4 regions of the Thermanaerosceptrum fracticalcis genome follow, and region 4 is predicted to be linked to each of the others. Evidence: riboswitches for the same ligand, from Rfam matches in the RefSeq annotation. Region 4 holds a riboswitch; each other region holds the start of a gene.
The links. A riboswitch is a leader RNA that binds a small molecule or an ion and turns the genes downstream of it on or off. The one in region 4 is predicted to bind cobalamin.
Positions count from the first base shown of each region.

Region 1: it holds a riboswitch for cobalamin, as region 4 does, so the genes downstream of both, BR63_RS05570 (stalk domain-containing protein) here and BR63_RS04785 (hypothetical protein) in region 4, are expected to answer to the same signal.
Region 2: it holds a riboswitch for cobalamin, as region 4 does, so the genes downstream of both, cobT (nicotinate-nucleotide--dimethylbenzimidazole phosphoribosyltransferase) here and BR63_RS04785 (hypothetical protein) in region 4, are expected to answer to the same signal.
Region 3: it holds a riboswitch for cobalamin, as region 4 does, so the genes downstream of both, BR63_RS09045 (energy-coupling factor ABC transporter permease) here and BR63_RS04785 (hypothetical protein) in region 4, are expected to answer to the same signal.

Region 1 covers NZ_CP045798.1:1,058,630-1,064,115, reverse strand. Annotated here, with positions in the region: gene BR63_RS05590 (ExeA family protein) at 1-242, shown strand, start outside; gene BR63_RS05585 (DUF5348 domain-containing protein) at 239-463, shown strand; gene BR63_RS05580 (sulfurtransferase TusA family protein) at 770-982, opposite strand; gene yedE (YedE family putative selenium transporter) at 960-2,048, opposite strand; cobalamin riboswitch at 2,433-2,709, shown strand; gene BR63_RS05570 (stalk domain-containing protein) at 2,955-5,486, shown strand, end outside.
Region 2 covers NZ_CP045798.1:3,024,317-3,029,802, reverse strand. Annotated here, with positions in the region: gene BR63_RS15435 ([Fe-Fe] hydrogenase large subunit C-terminal domain-containing protein) at 1-1,311, opposite strand, end outside; gene BR63_RS15430 ((2Fe-2S) ferredoxin domain-containing protein) at 1,308-1,550, opposite strand; gene cobT (nicotinate-nucleotide--dimethylbenzimidazole phosphoribosyltransferase) at 1,684-2,724, opposite strand; cobalamin riboswitch at 2,799-2,977, opposite strand; gene BR63_RS15420 (deoxyribonuclease IV) at 3,117-3,950, opposite strand; gene ldhH (L-lactate dehydrogenase (quinone) large subunit LdhH) at 4,297-5,486, opposite strand, start outside.
Region 3 covers NZ_CP045798.1:1,748,342-1,753,827, forward strand. Annotated here, with positions in the region: gene BR63_RS09030 (HD-GYP domain-containing protein) at 1-316, shown strand, start outside; gene BR63_RS09035 (DUF2023 family protein) at 348-698, shown strand; gene BR63_RS09040 (energy-coupling factor ABC transporter substrate-binding protein) at 684-962, opposite strand; gene BR63_RS09045 (energy-coupling factor ABC transporter permease) at 946-1,695, opposite strand; cobalamin riboswitch at 1,850-2,079, opposite strand; gene BR63_RS09050 (metal ABC transporter substrate-binding protein) at 2,267-3,292, shown strand; gene BR63_RS09055 (metal ABC transporter ATP-binding protein) at 3,289-3,942, shown strand; gene BR63_RS09060 (metal ABC transporter permease) at 3,945-4,769, shown strand; gene BR63_RS09065 (Fur family transcriptional regulator) at 4,892-5,344, shown strand.
Region 4 covers NZ_CP045798.1:905,979-911,464, reverse strand. Annotated here, with positions in the region: gene BR63_RS04805 (TIGR00282 family metallophosphoesterase) at 1-107, shown strand, start outside; gene BR63_RS04800 (stage V sporulation protein S) at 235-495, shown strand; gene BR63_RS04795 (dipeptidase) at 585-1,568, shown strand; gene BR63_RS04790 (PHP domain-containing protein) at 1,531-2,397, shown strand; cobalamin riboswitch at 2,427-2,605, shown strand; gene BR63_RS04785 (hypothetical protein) at 2,837-3,133, shown strand; gene cobU (bifunctional adenosylcobinamide kinase/adenosylcobinamide-phosphate guanylyltransferase) at 3,115-3,696, shown strand; gene cbiD (cobalt-precorrin-5B (C(1))-methyltransferase CbiD) at 3,697-4,794, shown strand; gene cbiE (precorrin-6y C5,15-methyltransferase (decarboxylating) subunit CbiE) at 4,787-5,404, shown strand; gene cbiT (precorrin-6Y C5,15-methyltransferase (decarboxylating) subunit CbiT) at 5,397-5,486, shown strand, end outside.

The DNA of each region.
Region 1 (5,486 bases), 150 kb from region 4:
AACTGCCCCACTTGGACCGCGCCCAGGTAGGGGATTATGTGAAACGACATCTTGCTTACGCTGGTGCCGACCATGATATATTTTCTGATGGTGCTTTGGATGAGATATTTCGGTTCTCTAGTGGTGTCCCTAGGCTAGTGAACAAGGTCTGTACTCACTGCTTGCTATATGGGGCACAGAATGGCCGCCGGATCATCGATGACCATATGGTTAAGTTGGTTATCCAGGGAGAATTGTCATGAAGCAGCAATGGTGCAAGATGACATACGACCACGAACAAGACCGCTGGATGGTGGATACGGGAGACTACTGTTACGAACTCCATTGTGGAGAAGTTTTTGATTTGTTAATCGGTTCAACTAGTATTCCTTGCCGCATAGAGTACGATCATCAGTGGTATGTGATTATGCCGGGAGCCCGCTTCAATTTGCGGATCGGGAATTCGTACAAGGTGGAAATATAACGGCATCCGGGAAGGTGGCGATAAAGTCGTCTCACCTTCTCGGCCACTGGCCAAATTGTCCGTCATAAACTGGACACCATATACTGGCAGTTACAGGACATTATGAAGTGTCAGTAACAGCTGGCAGCAGCACACAGACCAATTAAATCGTATTGAGGAAAAAGTTAGTACACATGAGGAATTTATAATTAAACGTATTAAGTGAGTCCATAATAAACAATCTGTTAATTATGTGCAATAAACTCGATAAACAAAAAAGGAAACCCTCTTCTTAATAGGGTCTCCAATAAAGTGATTTCCACAAAATTATTTACTTAATGCAAGAACGTATTCTTCTTGAGCTTTTTCAATTTCTACTCTCCATCCTAAATTCTCTGCCATGCGGGATACATTATCCCTTGCTGAAGCGTTATCTACTATAACTTTAATTGGACCAGAAGGAAATTGTTTTATTGCTTGCGTTGTTAAAACAAGGGGTTCAGGGCAGGATAAGCCTCTAGCGTCCACCACTTGTGACATTTAAAGTACCTCCTATTCTCTTAAATTTTAATATGTTTAGTCCACCAATAAGTGAAACTACGATAAGACCAAGAATAACAGCTATTTTTCCACCAATTGGTACACCTGCAGGACTGGCAGCAAGAGAGAAATTATGGGAAAATGCTGCTCCTGCCATTAAGCCAAGAACAGTGATTGCTGAGTCGCCATTACCTTCAGCAGCAGAGATTAACTGGCGAAGAGGACAACCACCAAGTAAGACAAAAGAGAAACCTGCCAATGTCATTCCAAGGAAATTCCATAAACCATCACTGTGAGCTACAGGCTGGTTCGCAAAACCCAGGTGGAATTTACCTACCACTAAGTTGCCTAAAGTTGCTACTACTAACATTGCTATAAATCCAGAGAGTAAATAAGTGTCTCTGAAAAAGACAAAGTCTCTTATTCCCCCAATCATGCATAGACGGGAGCGTTGAGCCAGACAGCCTACAATTAGCCCTGCCAATAAAGACAGCCATATTGCTGCATGTTGAGAGCCAGGACCTTTATTACTAAAGAATATAAATGGGGGGTTAGCTATTAATAAAATCAAAAGTGCTACCATAAACAAAGGAAAAATATACCCATTTGTTTTTGATTGAGATACTGTTCTACCTAAGGAATATCCTTGGCTAATATAATATGTACCTAAACCTATGCCAGCAATTAAACCAAATAATCCCATAATTGCATTTAAGTCTCCTCCTGATAGGCGTAACACAACCCGTACAGGACAACCTAGGAACACTAACATACCAAACATTCCAAAAAAACTTAGAGTAAATCGGGTGAATGTATTAGACCCACCAACAGATTTAAATTCTCCAGTGTATAGAGCAGTAGCAAATGCCCCAATAACTAAGCCAATAATCTCAGGTCTTAGGTATTGGACGGGTTCAGCACGGTGTAATCCCAAGGCGCCAGTTATATCCCGTATAAAACAAGCTATACAATAGCCCATGTTAGCTGGATTTCCGAATACCACCAGAAGTACACCCAATAAACCTACAACACCCCCCGTAAGCATAATGAGAATCTTTTTGTTCATAAACTACCTCCTTTGCATTCTTGGATAATTTAAACTTCTTTATGGATATTCATTTACCTATCAAAATTGTTATGAAATTATATCATTGTCTACTCTAGTTATATAACAATAAGTTATTAACTCAATAGGTCTGTTGCACATTGCAATGTGATGTGCAATAACTCTTCGCCTTATCAAGTGCATACTTTCTTTAAACTCCGTAGGAGTGTTAGGAAAATCAATATCCAAGTATTACAGGTTTTTAAGCATCTGTTCTTTTACTAAGCCTGCTCCCATCGGGAAGGACAAGCGGATATCTTTGGGATAATAAATAAAACCTATGAACAAAACCTATGAAAAAAACTTGACAAAAAAACAAACTAAGGATTAACATATTTCTAGAAGTAAATAATTCCCATTTAAGGTGCCCCGTCAAGGGGAGAATAGGGAAACCGGTGAAATTCCGGTGCGGACCCACCACTGTAAGCGGTGACAAATCCCAGTATGCCACTGTCCAGCACTCAACTTAGTGGTTAATGTGAAAGCATAAAATTTATTTGAACATACTAAAAAAAGAGTATGGAATTATAAATTAAGTTTTAATCACAAGTTGAGTGCGGATGGGAAGGCGGGAAGAGGTTGACCCGCGAGCCAGGAGACCTGCCTTAAATGTATGAACTAGACGAAGGGGATTAAATTCGTTCTAGCTGCTAGCGGCTTTAAGATGGGGAAAGTCTCTTAGTAACATACTAAGAGACTTTTAATTTTTTAAGCTTTCTTTGTCAGGCATGATGTTTACTTTTATCCATTTGGTGCCCTGGGTTTTAGCTTATTTAGCTGAGGGATTTATTATTGGAGGTGAGAAAAGTTAGCAAAAGATGTATTGATAGCAAGAGAAAATAGATACATAGCAGGAGGAGGAATAAAATGAATATTTTTACAAAGAAAACACACAGATACCTGGTATCTAAGTTATTACTGATATTCTTTATAGCAACCTTGTTATTGCCTGCATGGCCATTACTTTTTAGTGGACTCGATAATGGCAAAGCTGTGGCCGCAGAGGTATATGATAACTTAGCATTAAAGGCAGCAAGAAACAACTACAATTTACACCAAGGTGGACAGGCAGTTGACGGCGGCTGGGGGAACTTTGGTGCCTATGATGCCTATATCCTGACCCAGGCGGGGGCGGATGTAGGAACATGGGTATATAACGGCACAAGTTTCAAAGACAGTGTCTTGAGTTTAATTGATGCGACTATTGCAAACGAAGGGAAAGAAAATCAGTCTTCGGCCAAAAGAGTAGCGCATGAATATCTGGCGGCAAAAGCTTTCGGAGATGCAAGAGCGACCCAGTTGCTGAACATCTTAAAGAACAGGCAGACGGCAGGCGGGAACGGCTCTTTTGACAACAATGCCTTCAGCGACTTGCCCGCCTTTGAATCATTGGGCAGAGCCGGGGACATGGCCGAAATAGATGCAGCAGCTGTCATTACTTATATCTTAAGCTGTCAGGACGGCGGTACAGGGGCCTGGACTTCCACTTGGAACGATTTTCAGGCGACAGCCCAGGCGGTGCGGGCGTTAGAATACCTGAAGCCCCTTGCGGGAGGGCAGGCTGATGCCGTGCAAACGGCTATCGATAAGGGAATTGCCTGGCTGAGGGCTCTGCAAAAAGACGATGGAAGCTTTCAAGACGCTGGAGGATTTGATGATCCGCTTGTAGACACGGCAGAAACAATACTTACCTTAAACTGCCTGGGTATGGACCCTGCGGTCTGGACAGTCGGCGGCAAGAGTGCCGTAGATTACATGCGGGATAGTGCTCTCAATGAGGATGGGACGTTTGGTACCTCCAAGAACCTGATGGACAACACCTGGGCTTTGGATGCTTACCGTGTGTTAGGAGGAAATATTTCGCCTGACGCTGTACTAAGTTTAAGAGTGACGCCAGCCAGTGCAAATATAGTTGCAGGCGGCAGTCAACAATATACGGCCCAAATTTATAAATTGAATGGTACCAATGAGGATGTAAGTGCAGCAGCAGACTGGTCTGTAAATAACAGCAGTATAGCAACGGTAAATAACAGAGGTCTGGTTACAGGGGTGGCGGCAGGAAATACAGTTATTACTGCAACTTATCAAGGCGTTAGCGGTACTGCTGATGTAAGTGTTGCCGGCGGAGGAAACAATGGCGGCAATAATGACCAACAAGGCATCAGAGTTACTATAAAAGTTATTGGCAGAAGCGGAGAAACTTTGTTTGGTCCAAGTACTGTAACATTGAGGGAGAGTGATAGATGGGGTGTTACTGCTTTAGGAGCTTTGGATAAAACAGGACTTAGTTATAATGATGCTAACCCGAGCTATATTGACACAATTGCAGGCCAGGGACCCCAGGGCATGAACGGGTGGATGTATAAGGTTAACGGTGTTGTACCCGGGGTGCCTGCCAAAGATTACCCGGTTGCCAATAATGACCTGGTTGTCTGGTGGTACAGCACAAGCCCTACTGAAATATCCGGTGTTTCTTCTAATACTAAAGAAAACCCTAATATTCTTGATGATAAGAAATTGTCTGATACCATTCAGCAAACAGGACAAGCCAGACTTAACCTAGCAGAAAAAACTGATGGAAAGGGTAAGCTTTCTCCCCATACAATTGTTGGATTAGCCAACGATAACAAACCACTAACTATAGAAAGCAAGGGTCTTCAAGTAGAATTTGCTCCCCAATCCTTAATTACAGAAGAGTTAATGAAAGTTCTAGAAGATAAAAATGCTGCTTTAGAAATCGGAGCAAGAGAAGTAAGTGGAGCAGAAAAACAAGAAATACTTTCAAAGGCTTCTGTAGGTGAAAGTACCGGGTTGTTTGATATTGGAGCTAAGATAGTAGATTTAACTGCCCAAATAATACGCACCAGCAATGATGGCACTGTTAATACTGATGTAATTAAAAACTTCCAGGAACCCGTAAAAGTAACTATTGATTTATCAGGCTCAGTTCTGAATCAAGAGGACATTGCTAAATTAACCGGGATAAGATATGAGAAGGATGCTCAAGGTAATGTTAAACCTGTAAAACTGGGCGGAGCTTACGATTCCGAGAAAAAGACTTTTACTTTCTATAGCGATAAATTCAGCTTATATGGGGTAGTGAAAGCTAAAGACCTGAAAAAAATCAGTTTAGGAGTGAACAAGTTAACTACTACGGTTAACGGCAAAACAATTTGGCTTGATATTCCGCCGGTTATCCTGGGTAACCGTACTATGGTACCTTTAAGATTTATCGGGGAAAATTTGGGTGCTGAGGTAGAGTGGATCGCAGAAACAAAAACAGTGGAAATGATGTTGGATGGTAAAAAAGTAACCCTGGTTATTGGAGAAACTGGGCCTGGTTTAGATACGCCTGCAACGATCATTACTGGTCGTACCCTTGTACCCATCCGTTATGTT
Region 2 (5,486 bases), 1.7 Mb from region 4:
AGGGATAGAGGAAAACAATTTTTGGGCTGCAGGATTGAAATCACGAACAACCATTTCCTTATCCAGCACGAGAATACTATTGGGTGTGCTTTGGACAATGGTGGAGGCCAAAGACTCGGCCCGTTCCCGCATATAAGGAATGCACATTTCGGGTACAGCCAGCCCGGCCAACACAGCCGCAGCTTTATCACGACAGCTTTTGTAGCCGCAGCCTTCGCAGTTGCGTTCATCACCCTTGGTAAACTTGCCCATTTTAACCAGTACAGATCTAATTTCTTCCTCGGTGAAAACTTCTTTTCTCACTGCTTTACTGGAAAAGCTTTTTCCCATAACCAGGTTGTCCAGCAAAGGACGGGAAGGAGAATGAAGATGCCGCTGGTAAAATTCCTTGACTTTTTCCTTTCTTTTATAAAGGCCATAAGGTGAATCTATAGCTGGCCCGCCCACACAGCCCCCTTGGCAGGCCATCATTTCAATAAATATTGGCTGGACATCTTTTTTGCGTAAAGCATCTAATATTTCGCAGCAATTCTCAATACCTTCGATAGACCAGTATTCTTCCTCCAGTCCCCACTGCCCTTTCATGGCATACAGTACACCGTTGTGCACAGGAAACATTCTTGTCTCCATTCTTTCGTGAAATACTTTAAGAGCCTCCTCCCCTTGTATCGGAACCTGGTCTAAAAGGGTTTTTAGCTGGGTAAAAGTCATAGCAGCATCAAGACCATTTTCCTCCGCCTCCCGTAATTTAGCAATACAGGGACCGGCAAAAACAACTTTAATCCCGTTGCCGTAGCATTCTTTTAAATGCCTGGCATGAGCCACCATAGGTGAAAGAACGGGCAAAAGATTCTCCCTTAGTTCCGGGTAGTATTTCTCCACAAGATTTACAACAACAGGACAGCAGGTTGATATTTTCGTAATTCCGTTACTTTTGGCAATCTCTTCCTTATATGCCTTAACCGTATACCGGGCCCCTACGGCTGTCTCCTCAACTTTAGTAAAACCCGACTTTTCCAAGAGCTTCATAACTCCCTTTGCCTCTTGGGTGAAACTTGCCGGAAAACTGGGTGCCAGGCTTAAATAGACAGGTTCCTTTCGGCTAAAATAGTCTTTTATTTTAAAGGTTTGATTTCGCACGATCTTGGCCTTTTGAGGACACTCAACCACACATCTGCCGCAAAGCACACAGCGGTCCGGTTCTATTTTTGCCTGGTTGCCTTTAAAACTTATAGCCTTAACCGGGCAGGCCCGCAGGCAGCGATAACAGTCCTTACAGTCTGCCTGTCGCGTAGAAATAATATCAGTCACCGTATCCCACATCCTCCCCGGTGCTTTTCTACGAGAGAAGGTACATCATCGGGCGACACTCTTTCATAAATCACACCATCTATAGCAACGATAACTCCTTCCGTGCAGCGTCCCTGGCAAAAGCTAGCCCCTAGTTTAATCTTTACCGGTGCTTCACCGAGCGCCTCCTGAAACTTGTTAATGACAGCATGGGCGCCTTTCAAATGACAGGAACTTCCAACACACACGTTAACTTCCATCGTCAGTTCCTCCTAACCCATCTACTATTCCTCTTCAAGCATAATCCTGCACCTTTACTTTGTCAATATTTTAACAATCCATTCCGTAATTTGTATTTCTTTTCTCCATAATAAAAAGAGGGATTAATCCCTCTTAAGCTAAATCAGCAAAGGAGCCCATCTCGTTAATTATTTTTACGGCGGCATCAATCAGGTTGAAAGCCAAAGCAGCGCCAGTGCCTTCACCCAAACGCATATTCATGTACAGCATGGGTTCCATATTTAAGGCCTGGAGCACTACCTGAGCCCCTTTTTCCGCGGAACAGTGGGAAGGTATCATATATTCCTTCACTAGTGGGTTTATTTTTGCAGCCACTAAGGCAGCAGTTCCAGCGATAAAACCGTCGATCACAACAGGTTTTTTGTTTGCTGCAGCAGCCAGGTAGCACCCAGTTAAAGCAGCGATATCTAGGCCCCCAACTTTAGCCACCACATCAATAGGGTCCGTTGGGTCAGGCCGATTCACGACCAAGGCATTTTTCACTGCCTGCAGTTTTGCCTGATAAGCCTTTTCATCGGCACCTGTCCCTTTGCCAACTACAAGTTCAGGGTCAGCGCCAGAAAGGACAGCTAGGACAGCTGCACTGGTAGTGGTATTACAGATTCCCACTTCTCCGGTCCCTATGATGTTAATACCCTCATGAATCAACTTATTAGTCACGTCTATACCGACTTCAATGGCTTGTTCCGCTTCACTGCGGCTCATGGCCGGGCCGCATGTGATGTTGTCAGTACCATATCTTATTTTTTTCTTAATAATGTGCTGCCCCTCCACCTCGTCTTTAATACCTACATCCACCACTACCAGGCGGGCCCCCGCATGACGTGCTAAAACGGCCACGCCGATAAGCCCGGCTCCTGCCAATTCCGCCACAGCCTTGGTAATCTCCTGGGAGTAACCGTTGAAACCTTCCTGGTAAACGCCATTATCAGCAGCCATCATCACGATGGCCTTGGAGGCTAAGGGAGGACGAGGCTGTCCATAAATGCCGGCCAGACGCACAGCAATCTCTTCTAATTTTCCCAGGCTGCCCGGCGGTTTTAATAAACCATCAAGTCTTTCCCTGGCTAAATTCATTGCTTCCTGGTCCAAACCCGTAATTTTTTCCAGTGTTGTTTTCAGTAAGGTACCCAAGATAAACACCCTCCATTTCATATTTGTATAAATTAAAAAGCCCACGGTCAAAAAACCGTGGACTTTTCCATCGTCCAAGTGGTCCTTAACTGGCAGGTCTCCTGACTCTGTTTCACCGCATCTATAGCCTTCCCGGAGTACCAGTGGCCTCTTTATAAATGCTCCCCAGTTACAGTGGCGGGTCCGTTGGGGATTTGCACCCCATTCCCTATTCTCCTCCCCAGAAGGAGGCACCAGATAAGTTCATCTATATTTTGTCTTTATTATAGAAAAAATTATTTAAAAATTCAACTACCCTGGACTAAGGAAACTTTTTACTGAATTGCTCAGGGAAAATATACATTAAACAGAAACAGACTTTCCTCCTCGTCATAGTTTGGCAAAGGCAGCCGCTAGTTACCTGCGCACAGTGCCTTCACCAGTCTTATCTCCTTGGCATACCCCTCATGATCATTGGGCGTCTCCAGGATAAGAGGAATCCGGGTAAAATCTTTGTCACAGGCCAGTTCTTTGATAACATTTAAACCTACGTACCCCTCTCCCAGCTTGGCGTGCCTGTCCCGGCGGGAACCCACCGGAAACATGCTGTCATTTAAATGAAGGACTTTAACTCTGTCCAAACCAATTTCTTCGTCTATTTCTTTCTTCACCTCTTCCAGTTTAGTCAGGTCATAGCCCGCTCCGGTAAGGTGACATGTATCCAGGCAGATGCCTAGCTGGGGATGCCCGTCACACCGCGCAATGATATCACCCAACTGGCGAAGGGAATAGCCAAGTTCCGTACCTTCACCGGCCATTCCTTCCAGTAAGAGGAAAGTGTCCTCAGGTATGGAGGCCAATATTTCCCCCAGTCCCTCACAAACCAAGTTAATACCTATTTCTTCCCCCTGCCCGCCATGGGTGCCTACATGAAATACCAGATAGGGTACACCCATTTGTTTTATCCTGTTCAAGTCCTCTTTTAAAGTTCTGATACTAAATTCTCTTACTTCCGGTTTGGCCGAGGCCACATTGATGGTGTATGGGGTATGGGCCACCAAAGGGCCAAAATTGTGTTCCTCCAACAAAGTGTGGGCACGTGAAATATCCCGGGGGTCCAGCTCCTTGGCCTTCCCGCCCCGGGGATTTCTTGTGAAAAACTGCAGGGTATTGGCTTCCATTTCTATGGCTGTTTTTACGGCGGCAGCCAAACCTTTGGAAATAGAAACATGAGCGCCTATAAACATATAAAGTTCCAACCCTTTCCCGTTATTTCATTTCTTTCGGCGAAATTTCGTTTTCAGTATATCATATCTATATTTCCTTCGTCATATTTCCCGGGAAATACCCATATTATTTCTATTACCCAAGACTTGTGTCGAAGGGGGTAAGATTTTACGGTCTGTTTAACTACGCTTCCCTTGGGACGGTTATGGCATGTCCCTCATTTCGTTCACTGTCAACTACGAGCTACAAAAATCCGATGTCGGAAAGCAAATATCGCTAAAGGGGCTCCGGCTACTGGTTACCGGTCACACAATTCGGTTTAATAGAAAAGGTGCTGGTTTTATCTTGCCAGCACCTTTTTCTATGTTATTTATCATTTAATATTTCTGCTGTATGTTTCACTTGAATCTTGCTTCCTTTTTTGTCCAGACCGCCCTTAATATTGAGTATACAGCCGGGGCAATCCACGGCCACAATGTCGGCACCAGAATCAATAATGTTTTGAATCTTCCGCTCCAAAAGCTGGCCGGCTATTTGCGGCATTTTAAGGGAGTAAGAACCGCCAAACCCGCAGCAGCGGTCGGAATCTTTCATTTCCACCAGTTCAAGGCCTTGCTTTTCCCCGAGAAGTTTTCTGGGTTCTTCCCATACACCCAGGCTTCTCTTCAAGTGACAGGAATCATGATAGGTGACCTTTTTCTTGGACTGGGCTTTATCAGACGTTTTGGCACTTGTCTCCCCTTTTACTTCAGCTACAAATTTGGCATAGTCAAGGACCTTATCGGATACGGCTTTGGCCCGTTTCAACCAGCTTTCATCATCTTTCAGGAGTTCCGCCCAATCATGTTTTATCGATTCGGTACAGGTGGGGCAGGCGGAAAGAATATACTGAACCTCGCCGTTTTCCAAAGCCTCAATATTTTGCTTCGCCAGAACCTGTGCCACTTTGGTTTCACCCATATAACGGGCCGGAGCGCCGCAGCAGCTTTGTTTTTCTGGGAAAACAACCTCATAACCCAATTTATTCACGCTTTCTACCAGCGACTCCCCAATTTCGGGGTAAGCAAAGTCAATAAGACAGCCCGAGAAAAATGACACTTTTCCTTTTGTGGCCTGCTGCTGTTTGATCTTGGGGAACCTGTCACGAAAAGGTACCTCGGCGATAGCCGGCAAACTGCGCCATTCTGCCATTTCCGACAGGAAGAAAGGCAGGTGCCTGATGAACTGGGTCCCCTTGCTGAAGGGTTTTTGGGCCCAGGAAGCCTGGCGCAGCATGGTATGGAAAAGTTTTCGGTTTGTGAGTACATTTTCCAGTACAACGCGCTGAGTAAAGGGAAGTGACTCCTTATCCACAATCCGCTTTCTAAGCTCCAAAATCAGTTTCGGTATATCAATTTTACCAGGACAAAACTCGACGCAGCGCCGGCAGCCAATACAAAGGTTTTGCGGGTTTTGCGCATCCTCCATGCTGTTAAAGAAGGCTGTAAGAATTGTGCCAATACCCCCCGTATAAATATGACCATATACGTGACCGCTTACCAGTTGGAAAACGGGAC
Region 3 (5,486 bases), 840 kb from region 4:
AATCCTGAATAAGTCGGGCAGGTTACGGGATATTGCTATTATAGTTCTCCATCACCATGAACGCTGGGATGGTAAGGGCTATCCTTTAGGAAAAAAAGGTAAAGAGATACCTTTAGGTTCAAGATTAATAGCCATCTGTGATTCCATTGATGCCATTACTTCAGAGCGACCTTATCGCAGAGCCTTATCCTGGGATGAATGCCGTCAGGAAATAATGGTTAATAAGGGTACACAGTTTGATCCTTTTTTAATAGAGGCCGTTCACAAAATGTGGCCAGAATGGCAGGACCATTACTCCACAATGTCCCGTAGTTAACAAAGCATAAAAACGAAAGGAAAGAACTTTTATGGAAGTGTTCGCCCATCATATTTACGAATTTAAAAAGGGCTTACGAAATCTGATCCTGCATACCACCCATAAAGCTATGAAGGAAAAAATAATTATCCGCTTAGAAAAAGAAAAAATCCCCTATCTTATTTATCCGGTAGGGGAAAAAAATATCAATGTATTTTTTGGTGAGGCCAAATGCATAGATGTAATTAAATCCTTCAAGAAACAAGGTTTAAACGACTATACTGATGAAGAAGACTACATTTTAGGCATTATGCTGGGATATGACTGTATAAAACAATGTGAAAGATATCTGAAAAGAAAACTCAAAGAAAAATCATTTGCCGAAAAATTACTTACCGGCTAGCCCTTTCTTTATACCAAAATAATAACCCAGAAAAGCTCCACCTATTGCAGCCTGCAGAGCAAAAAGCAGACTTTCCGTTTCTCCACCGGGTGGCTGCCACAAAACAGGGAACCATGGTTCGTAGTCTGGCTTAATCTGTAGGATGACCTCTTCAGCAGCACCGTCGGCCCCTCCAAATTCAGAGTCAGTTATCATAATTAAAGGCATGATCGTTAAGACAACAACAGCAAAAATAAGTAAAAGATTTTTACGCGCCAGGGTCATGCTGCACATCTCCTCTCAACAGGGCTAATTCTTGGAGTTCGCTTTGACTGTAGACGGTAAGATAATTGTAAACAAGAACCGTCAATAAGCCTTCCACGATTGCCAGGGGAACCTGGGTAAGAGCAAAAATGCTGCCAAATTTGATTAAGGAAGCCATCACACCTCCTGTAGGATCAGGGAAAGCCAAGGCTAATTGCAAGGAAGTAGTAACATAGGTTGCTAAATCACCTAAAGCAGCCGCTAAGAAAATGGAAATACCCTGAGCCCCAACTTTTTTTGCAGCCTTATAGACCCCGTATGCAACCAGGGGCCCCACCACAGCCATGGAAAAGGTATTAGCTCCCAATGTGCTTATACCCCCGTGGGCTAAAAGAAGGGCCTGGAAAATAAGCACAATACAACCAATAACACTCATAGCCATAGGGCCAAACAGCATAGTACCAAGACCAACCCCGGTAGGATGGGAACTGCTCCCTGTAACGGAAGGCAATTTTAACGCAGATAAGACAAAGGTAAAAGCAGCAGCAACGCCTAAAAGCATCTTTAACTGAGGATTCTCACTGGTTACTTTGCCTATGGAGCGGAGACCCAAATATAAAAACGGTAAACTGGCCAGGCTCCATACTACAGCCCAGTTTAGAGGCAGGAATCCCTCCATGATGTGCATGGCATAAGTTTCCCGTGGTAATAAGAAGACAAGTAATGCGGTAAGAATAAACCACCTTCTTTTCATTTTCGTCCCTCCCTATATTTTTAACGTAGTAACCATGAGTCCAATAAGCAACCTGTAAATCACCTCCAAACAAAAGAAAAATCCCTTAGCTGCGCTAAGGGACTGTAACCCGCCTCAAAGACTTAGTCCGCTTAAGCCTGTTCTGTTCCCCAGATAGCAGGCTTCCCGTTAGGCAGGTCTTCTGGCTCTCGTGTCATCCTCCTCCCCGTCTTCCCACCCGGCACTTAACTTAATGGTAGTAACTATATTACTAACCATTAAGTTAAGTGCTGGACAGTGACATTTTGGGGATTCGTCTCCGATTACAGCGGCGGGTCCGCACCGGATTTTAACCGGTTTCCCTATTCTCCCTCCTGAAAGGGCACCTAACAGATAATGTATAAAGTTTTGTCCAAGTTTATGTTACATAACTATGCAGGATTTTGCAAGTTATTCTTTTCTCACCAACAACAATTAAAAAAAAATAAGAATATTACTACTTCCAGTTATTAACACTTAAGCCCTTGCTTTTAAGGATGCCATGGGTTTATAATAAATGCAAATGCTAATGATTTGCATTTGGAGGTAATTTATGAAAGCTCGCTCTATTCTGTCACTTTTTTTGTCCCTCATTTTTGTTTTCACTTCAACGGCCTGCAGCCAAAAACCGGCTGCCACTGTAAACAGAGACCCTGATCCCCCAGCTAAGTTGACAGTATATACCAGCTTTTATCCCATGTATGATTTCACCAAAAGAATCGGCGGTGATAAAGTTAAGGTCATAAATATAGTTCCGGCGGGAGCCCAACCCCATTCCTTTGAACCCTCTACCAAATTACTGGCGGAATTAACTAAAGCCAAACTTTTTATTTACAACGGCGCCGGCATGGAACACTACATAGAAAAACTCAAAGAAGCCGTCAAAGGGACTCCTTTAATCCTGGTAGAAACCAGCGCCGGCCTGGACTTAATCAAGAGTAACCTTGAACATAAATATGAACATGAAGAGGAACATAAGAAAGAACATCATGATGAAAAAGATAAAAAAGATGAAAAAAAAGACGCCTATGAAGACCATGAACATGACGGTATTGACCCTCATACCTGGTTAAGCCCCGGTAATGCCCTTAAACAGGGGGAAAAAATTTTACAGGCTCTGAACCAAGTAGACGCGGCAAATAAGGATTACTACGAAAAGAATTACCAGGCTTTTAAAGAGGAGTTAAGCAAACTGGACCGAGAATATCAAGAGACATTATCAAAGTGTAAGAGAAAAGAGATTGTGGTATCTCATGAGTCCTTCGGTTACTTGGCGCGAGATTATGGTCTAAAACAAATCCCGGTCATGGGTTTAAATGCTGATGCTGAACCTACACCGGGAAAAATGAAAGAGATTATTAATACGTTGAAGGAACACGGTATCAAATATATCTTTTTTGAAACCCTGGTGAGCCCTAAAATCTCTGAAACCATCGCCCGGGAAACCAAAGCACAAACCCTGGTCTTAAATCCTATCGGTGGACTCACGGAGAAAGACCTTCAGGCAGGTAAAGATTACTTCAGCATCATGCGGGAGAATCTGGAAAACCTCAAAATCGCTCTGGAGTACCAGCCATGAAACCGGTTATTTCCTTAAGTCACGTCTCCTTTGCCTATCCAGGAGGACCTTATGTCCTGGAAAATATCAACCTTACGGTTTATCGGGGAGAATTTCTAGTAATTTTAGGTCCCAACGGGGCCGCTAAAACTACGCTCCTAAAGCTCATGCTGGGCTTATTAAAACCACTGAAAGGTTCTGTGGAAATTAACACCGAAACTAAGGCAGTTGTAAATTATATTCCTCAAAAATCTTCGGCCCTCAATCCCGGTTTTCCCGCAACAGTAGAGGAAGTAGTGAAACTGCAGGTTGCTGTCAAAGGAAAAACAGCGAGTAGCTTAGTCCATTCTGTTTTAGAAAAAGTTGGTTTGCTGGAAAAAAGGGATACCCTGGTGAGTTCCCTTTCCGGCGGCCAGTTTCAAAGGATGCTCATTGCCCGTTCCTTGATCAATCACCCACAAATCCTCTTCCTTGATGAACCTACTACGGGATTGGATGCGGAAGCCCAAGAGGACTTCTTATCTTTACTCGTTAAGCTTAACAAAGAAGGCCTCACCATCGTCATGGTCACCCATGACGTTTCCCCGGTTTTGGACCATGCCTCCCGTTTCCTCTACATTTCCAAAGGCAAGGGAAAAGAAGTTGCTAAAGAAGATTTGAAAGTGGTGTAGCCGTGCTGGAAATTTTACAATATGTCTTTATGCAGAAAGCCTTAATTGTCGGTCTTATAGTGGGCATCCTATGTCCTACCATGGGCCTTTTTCTGGTTCTCCGCCGTCTTTCCATGGTAGGGGAAACCCTGTCCCACGTCTCTTTATCCGGAGTATTATTCGGCATACTCTGGGGTATTAGTCCTATCCCTTTTGCCTTGGTTATGTCTATCCTGATATCTATACTCCTGGAGAAACTGCGGCGCTATTTTAAATATTATGGAGAAGTCTCTCTCGCTATCATTACGGCGGGAGGTTTAGGGACTGCCGTTATCCTGATGGGAATAGTACGCGCTTCCGATTCAACCCTGGCCAGCCTTCTTTTCGGCAGTATTGTGTCCGTAACAAATGAAGAAGTTATTTTTATAGGTATCCTGGCCCTTATCGCTCTAGGCTTAGTTACACGGTATTACCGGGAATTATTCTATCTGACCTTTGACGAAGAAGGAGCCCGCCTGGCCGGAATCCCGGTTAACTTCTTCAACTATCTTATTATCATCCTGGCAGCGGCCATTATTGCTCTGGGTTTAAGAATCGTGGGAGCCCTGCTTATCTCTTCACTCATGGTTGTTCCTACGGCTACCAGTATCCTGCTTGGCAAAGGTTTTAAGGTTACCTTGATATGGGCCAATCTTTTTGGTATTACCTCTGTATTAGTTGGCTTAATCGCCTCTTTTTATCTTGATTTGGCTCCCGGCGGTACCATTGTGGTCACTTCGGTCATAATTCTTCTTCTTGTCCTTTTAGGCAAGAAGTGCAAAGAAAACTTGGCTTGTATCAAGCTGTAGGCGAAGGTAGAAGCCAAGTTGCACTTGTGCCGCGGTACAAAGTGCACTAGTTCATACCGGATTTTAATTTTGGTCAGTATTTGTTAGAATAAGAGCATCACATCAAGATCAGGAGTTAAAAGATGCCTGCGAAAATAGAATTTATTTACGATACAATTAAAGATAAAGGCTTCAAACTCACACCTGCCCGTAAAATCATCATTTCTGTTTTTTGCAGTTCTGAAGATAAATTTCTCAATGCTGCCGAAATCTATGATCAGGTACGAAGCCGAAACCCAAAGATAAATTTCTCTACGGTCTACAGAAATCTGGAAATTTTAGTAGAGAGCCGGCTCATCGAAAAGCTGAATTTCGCCGACGGGGCAAAATTTAAGCTGCGGGGACCGGAATCTCACCTTCATCATATGATCTGTAAGTCATGCCATAAGACAGAACGCTTACCTTACTGCCCCCTGGGAGAGTTAGAAAAGACACTGCGGGAATCTACAGATTTTTTACCCACGGAACACCGCATCGAAATATACGGTTACTGTAAGGAATGCAGAAAAAATTCCGGAGTTGAGCAGGATAATTAGTAAAGAAAGCGAATATAATTTAAACGAAATGATAAGCCACGAAGGCTTATGTACAGGAAAAGTCGACAATTTACCCTGGAGAAAATACCCATGAAGGTTTAGGCGTGAAGCCTAGCTCTTTTATGGGTATTTATATTTTTAC
Region 4 (5,486 bases):
AAGTAGCAGCAGGCCCAGCTCAGTTAAACGGCGTCCTCCTGCACATTAACGAGACAACCGGGAAAACCGAACATATTGTACGCATCCAGGAAACAGTGACAACCTAACGGCCCTTTCCCCCATTGTATAGAAAATTTTCATATTTCCATTGGGTTTTAAAGGAATTTTTTTTATTATGTAGAATAGTTTCTTAACACGAAAAATCTATTATAAGAGTCGAGGGAGGTAACAAGGTTGGAAGTATTGAAAGTTTCAGCAAAGTCGAGCCCAAACGCTGTTGCGGGTGCATTAGCCGGCGTTATTCGTGAAAGAGGATGTGCAGAAATTCAAGCAATTGGTGCTGGTGCTCTCAACCAATCCGTTAAAGCAGTTGCCATCGCCAGAGGGTTTGTAGCTCCCAGCGGAATCGATTTAATTTGTATCCCCGCTTTTACGGACATTGTTATTGACGGGGAAGAAAGGACTGCCATTAAACTTATTGTAGAGCCGAGATAATCTTGCTAAGCCTGTTCGTGAAACAGGCTTTTTTTGTTGTTTCTGTTACATATATTAATATTGTTATGTTGAAGATAGAAGGTGTCTTCATGAATGAGTACAATTTAAATCTCCATCATCAATCCCTTGTGGTCGACGGCCATTGTGACAGCATCTTAGAATGTTATAAAGAAAAGCGGGATTTTATTAAGAGCGGTCTCAAAGGACACCTGGATTTATCCCGTTTAAAACAAGGTGGGGTAAACTTACAATTCCTGGCCTTGTTTATAGAAGCCAAGTATAAGCCTTACGGGGCCCTCTGTCGTGTTTTAGAACTCTTAGATTTCTTCTACAGCCTGAAAAACGAGAGGGGAGAATCGTTACAAATTATTAAAGAACAGAAAGATTTACTCTCTCTTAATGCAGAAACCGTAAAATTTCTTTTAACGGTGGAAGGGGGCGAAGCCCTGGAGGGTCAACTGAGCACCTTAAGAATCCTTTTCCGTTTGGGCATACGCAGTGTGACGCTGACCTGGAACCAAAGAAATCAATTGGGAGACGGTGTTTGGGAAAGAGAAAGCGGGGGAGGGTTAACCACATTTGGTAAAGCCGTGATTAAAGAAATGAATGACCTGGGGATGCTGGTCGATGTTTCCCATCTTTCGGAAGGGGGATTCTGGGATGTAATTTCCTACACCACCAAACCCATTGCTGCCACCCACTCCTGCTGCCGGGCCCTCCATGACCATCCGCGAAATTTGCGGAACGAACAACTGGAAGCCCTCCAAAAAAACCAGGGCATCATCGGCATTAACTTTTATCCCGAATTTTTGGGGAGGGAAATGGTAACCGCGGAAACTGTTATTGAACATATTGAATATGCCGCCGGTGTTGCCGGAGTCGACCATGTAGGGCTGGGTTCTGATTTTGACGGCATAGAGACAACACCTGCCGGTCTGGAGGATGTGAGCAAAATGCCCCTGCTTACCGAACTCCTTTTACAAAGGGGATGGAAAGAAGAGGAAGTGAGAAAGGTCTTAGGAGGTAATTATATTCGTGTACTCCAGCAAGTCTTGCCCCCTGCTCAAAGTTGATCTGCACGTACACACAACTGCTTCTGACGGGGCTTACAGGCCCAGTGAAGTGATAAGACTCGCCAGGGAAAAGGAAATAGAGTATATAGCTATTACCGATCATGATACTACAGAGGGACTGGCGGAAGCCCTCAGGGAAGGCGATGTGCAGAAGATCAAAGTGTTCCCCGGTGTAGAAATCAGCACCGTCTATGAGGAAGAAGAGATTCATATTCTGGGGTATTTCATTAATACGACCAATAAAGCATTACAGTTAACCTTAAGAAAATTGACCGAGGCCAGGCACAATCGTGCCCGGGCCATGGTGAAAAAACTGCAAGAACTGGGATACAACGTAGCCCTGGAAGAAGTTTTAGCCAGGGCAGGACCGGGTGCGGTGGGCCGGCCTCATATCGCCCTGGTCCTCATGGAAAAGGGCTATTTTACAAGGGTGGAAGAAGTTTTTGCCCAGCTCCTTAACCCGGGCTGCCCGGCCTATGTTCCACGCTTTAAGATCTCTCCCTACAAAGCCGTTGCCTTAATCAAAGGAGCTGAGGGTGTACCGGTTTTAGCCCATCCCGGTGAAAATTTCCCCGCCGGGTTACTGACGGAACTAATAGAAACAGGGCTGTCCGGAATCGAAGTCTATCATCCCCATCACCCACCCCATTTAGAAAAATTTTATTATGAACTTGCTCTGCAGTACGGGCTGCTGGTTACCGGCGGTTCAGACTTTCACGGGCACGATCCTGAAGAACTTAATGGATTTGGCTCTGTGCTGCTGCCTTCCTCCTTTATAACAAGGCTTTTGACAGCACAAAGAAGCAAGGACGGGAATCTTGACCGGTAAGTAAATTGTGTGTTAATATAAATGGGTAAAATTCCATATTAATCACAGGTGCATCGCTTAAAAGAGAAGACCGGTGTGAATCCGGCGCGGTCCCGCCGCTGTAATCGGTAACAAATCTCACATACAGCCACTTATGCTTCATCATAGGGAAGGCGTGAGAGGAGAATGACCCGAGAGCCAGAAGACCTGCCTGGTGATTGTAATCAGACCCCGGTGTAGGGTCTATGGTTACCTTTGGATTAAGAAGCAGGGTGCAGTCCTTTGGTATAACCAGAGGACTTTTTCTATTTCTACTACTCAACTTCCATCTTTTTTATCCCCTCCGGGGGAACTTTTAAAAATTACGTCACCGGACGTTTTCATAAATTGGGAAAGACTAGGAATATCCCCTTGGGAATATAATACTAGAAAGTGCATGTTTTCCAAGGGGGATACGACAATGGTCAATGAGCAGGAATTCATCCGCTTAAAAAACCGTATTAAGGAACTTGAGAACCAGGTGGAACATTTAAGAATCAGCCGCAGGGTTTTAATGAATCTGATTGAAAAAATCGAAAAAGAAAAAAGAACGATTCTTAGCCAGTTGGAAAAAGAAAATAAAAGGCTGCAGCATAATAATCAGCGTTATGCCCAGTGGTTGATGAAAAAGAACCGCAAAATTGTAGAGTTGGAAGCCATTTTTAAGAATGGTACCACACATATGATTTCGGAGGAGTTATGGGAAAAGGACACCTAATTCTGGTCACGGGTGCTGCCCGCAGCGGTAAGAGTTCTTACGCCGAATACCTGGCTAATTTGGCTTCCGAAGAGGTAGCTTACCTGGCTACAGCCCAAGCCCTGGATGAGGAAATGGAGGAACGTATTAGACTACATACGGAAAGACGTTCTCATACCTGGCAAACTTTTGAAGAACCTTTTAATCCGGGGAAAGTTATTTTAAACCATTACCGGGAATACAAGGTATGGCTCCTGGATTGTATCACGCTCCTGGTGGCCAATCATTTGCTTTCTAAAGTCCAACCTCAGGATGCTGTATTTATTTCCACTGAAATAGAAGAGTTTATAACCAGGGAAATAGAAAATTTAATCAACGTTGTCCATACTACGGATATCACCCTGATCGCTGTTACCAATGAAGTAGGCTGGGGGCTGGTTCCCCCGGATCCTCTCAGCAGGGCCTACAGAGATATTGTAGGAAGAGCTAACCAGAAACTGGCTCAGGCCGCAGATGATGTATATTTAGTAACAGTAGGTATACCCATGAAACTCAAATCAGCAGCAAACGGAAGTGGGTCGTAAATGCAGGAGAAGAAACTAAGGCCGGGTTTTACCACAGGCAGTGCAGCCACGGCGGCTGCCCTTGCCGCTGCTTTGACGGCTTTAAACGGCATGGAATATGAGAAGGTTACCATTACCACGCCCCTTGGTACACCCCTCCATATACCGGTACAATTTAAGGGTGTAGCGGATGGGCTTGTGACTTACAGTGTCATCAAAGACGGTGGGGACGATCCCGATGTCACCAATGGCTGCGAGATTCAAGCTGCGGTGGCTTTAACAACGGATGAGAGAATCACGATAAAAGGCGGGAAAGGCGTAGGTATTGTGACCAAGCCCGGCCTTTCCACCCCTGTGGGAGAACCGGCCATCAATCCTGTGCCGCGGCAGATGATTATAGATTCTGTAAAAAAATGTTTGCCGCCTGACAAGGGGGCCATCATTACCATTAGTGTACCTTTGGGTGAAAGTATTGCGAAAAAAACATTAAACAGCCACCTGGGAATTATCGGTGGCATCTCCATCCTGGGAACCACAGGTATCGTATATCCCATGTCTGAAGAAGCTTATAAAACTTCCTTAACTCCCCAGCTCGACGTGATTAAAGCCTTAGGTTATGAAACCCTGGTCTTGACGCCTGGACGAATTGGACAAAGGTGCGCTGAACAGTTTGGTTTTTCTGGGGAGTACATTTGCCTCACTAGCAATTATCTTGGCTACATGCTGGAACAAGCAGTGGAGAAAGGATTCCGAAAGCTCATACTTGCCGGACACCCCGGAAAATTAGTAAAACTGGCGGCGGGAGTTTTTCATACCCACAACCGCATGGGAGACGGGCGCCTGGAAGCCATGGCTGCCGCCGCTGCCGTCTTAGATGCTCCGGCAGCGCTGGTTAAAGATATTTTTTACAGCTTGACCACCGAGGCCGCCATACAGTTAATCGATCAGTGGGAAAAAAGAAATGAATTCTGGACGCTCCTGGCCCACAGAGCAATTGAAAAAGTTGGGAAATATCTTTTCCAGGAAGCATCCGTATCTCTTATCTTTTTTAATTACCAGGGACAGGTGCTGGGCTCAGCGGACCCCGGCAACCTGATAGGAGGATTATTAAATGAATAGTCGCTTACATGTGGTTGGCACTGGTTCCGGTTACCCGGACTATACTTTGCCCCTGGGCTTGAAGATTATCAAAAAATGTCAGGTTTTAGTGGGTGGTCAACGCTTTATACATAACTTTGCCGAAGCCCATCATGAGATATTTTATGTGAAAAATAATTTGCCTGATGTTGTGGCGTATTTGAAAAGTATTTATAAAGAAAAAGAAACATGTGTCCTGGTTTCCGGTGATCCGGGTTTTTATAGTTTTTTGGGGTATCTCCGTCAACATTTTGCTGCCGGAGAACTAAACGTGATACCCGGAATCAGTTCTATCTCCCTGGCCTTTGCCAAACTTGCCGAATCGTGGCACGATGCCCGTTTAATCAGTCTCCATGGCCGTTCCCTGGATGCTTTATCCTGCCTGACCCCCGGCCAGAAAATCGCTATTTTAACGGACAATAAAAACACGCCTTCTCTAGTGGCCCAAAAACTATCCACCGTTTTGGGGAATGACTGCCGGGTTACGGTATGTGAGGCTCTGGGTACGCCCCAGGAACGGTTAACCACCACCACCTTAGACAAAGTGTGTGATTCCGATTCTGTGAGCTTGCTGGTGATTTCTCATGTTTAAGCAATTAGTACCGGGGCTGCCCGATGACAGTTTCGAACGTAGTAAGGTTCCTATGACGAAAAGGGAGATACGTATCCTCACC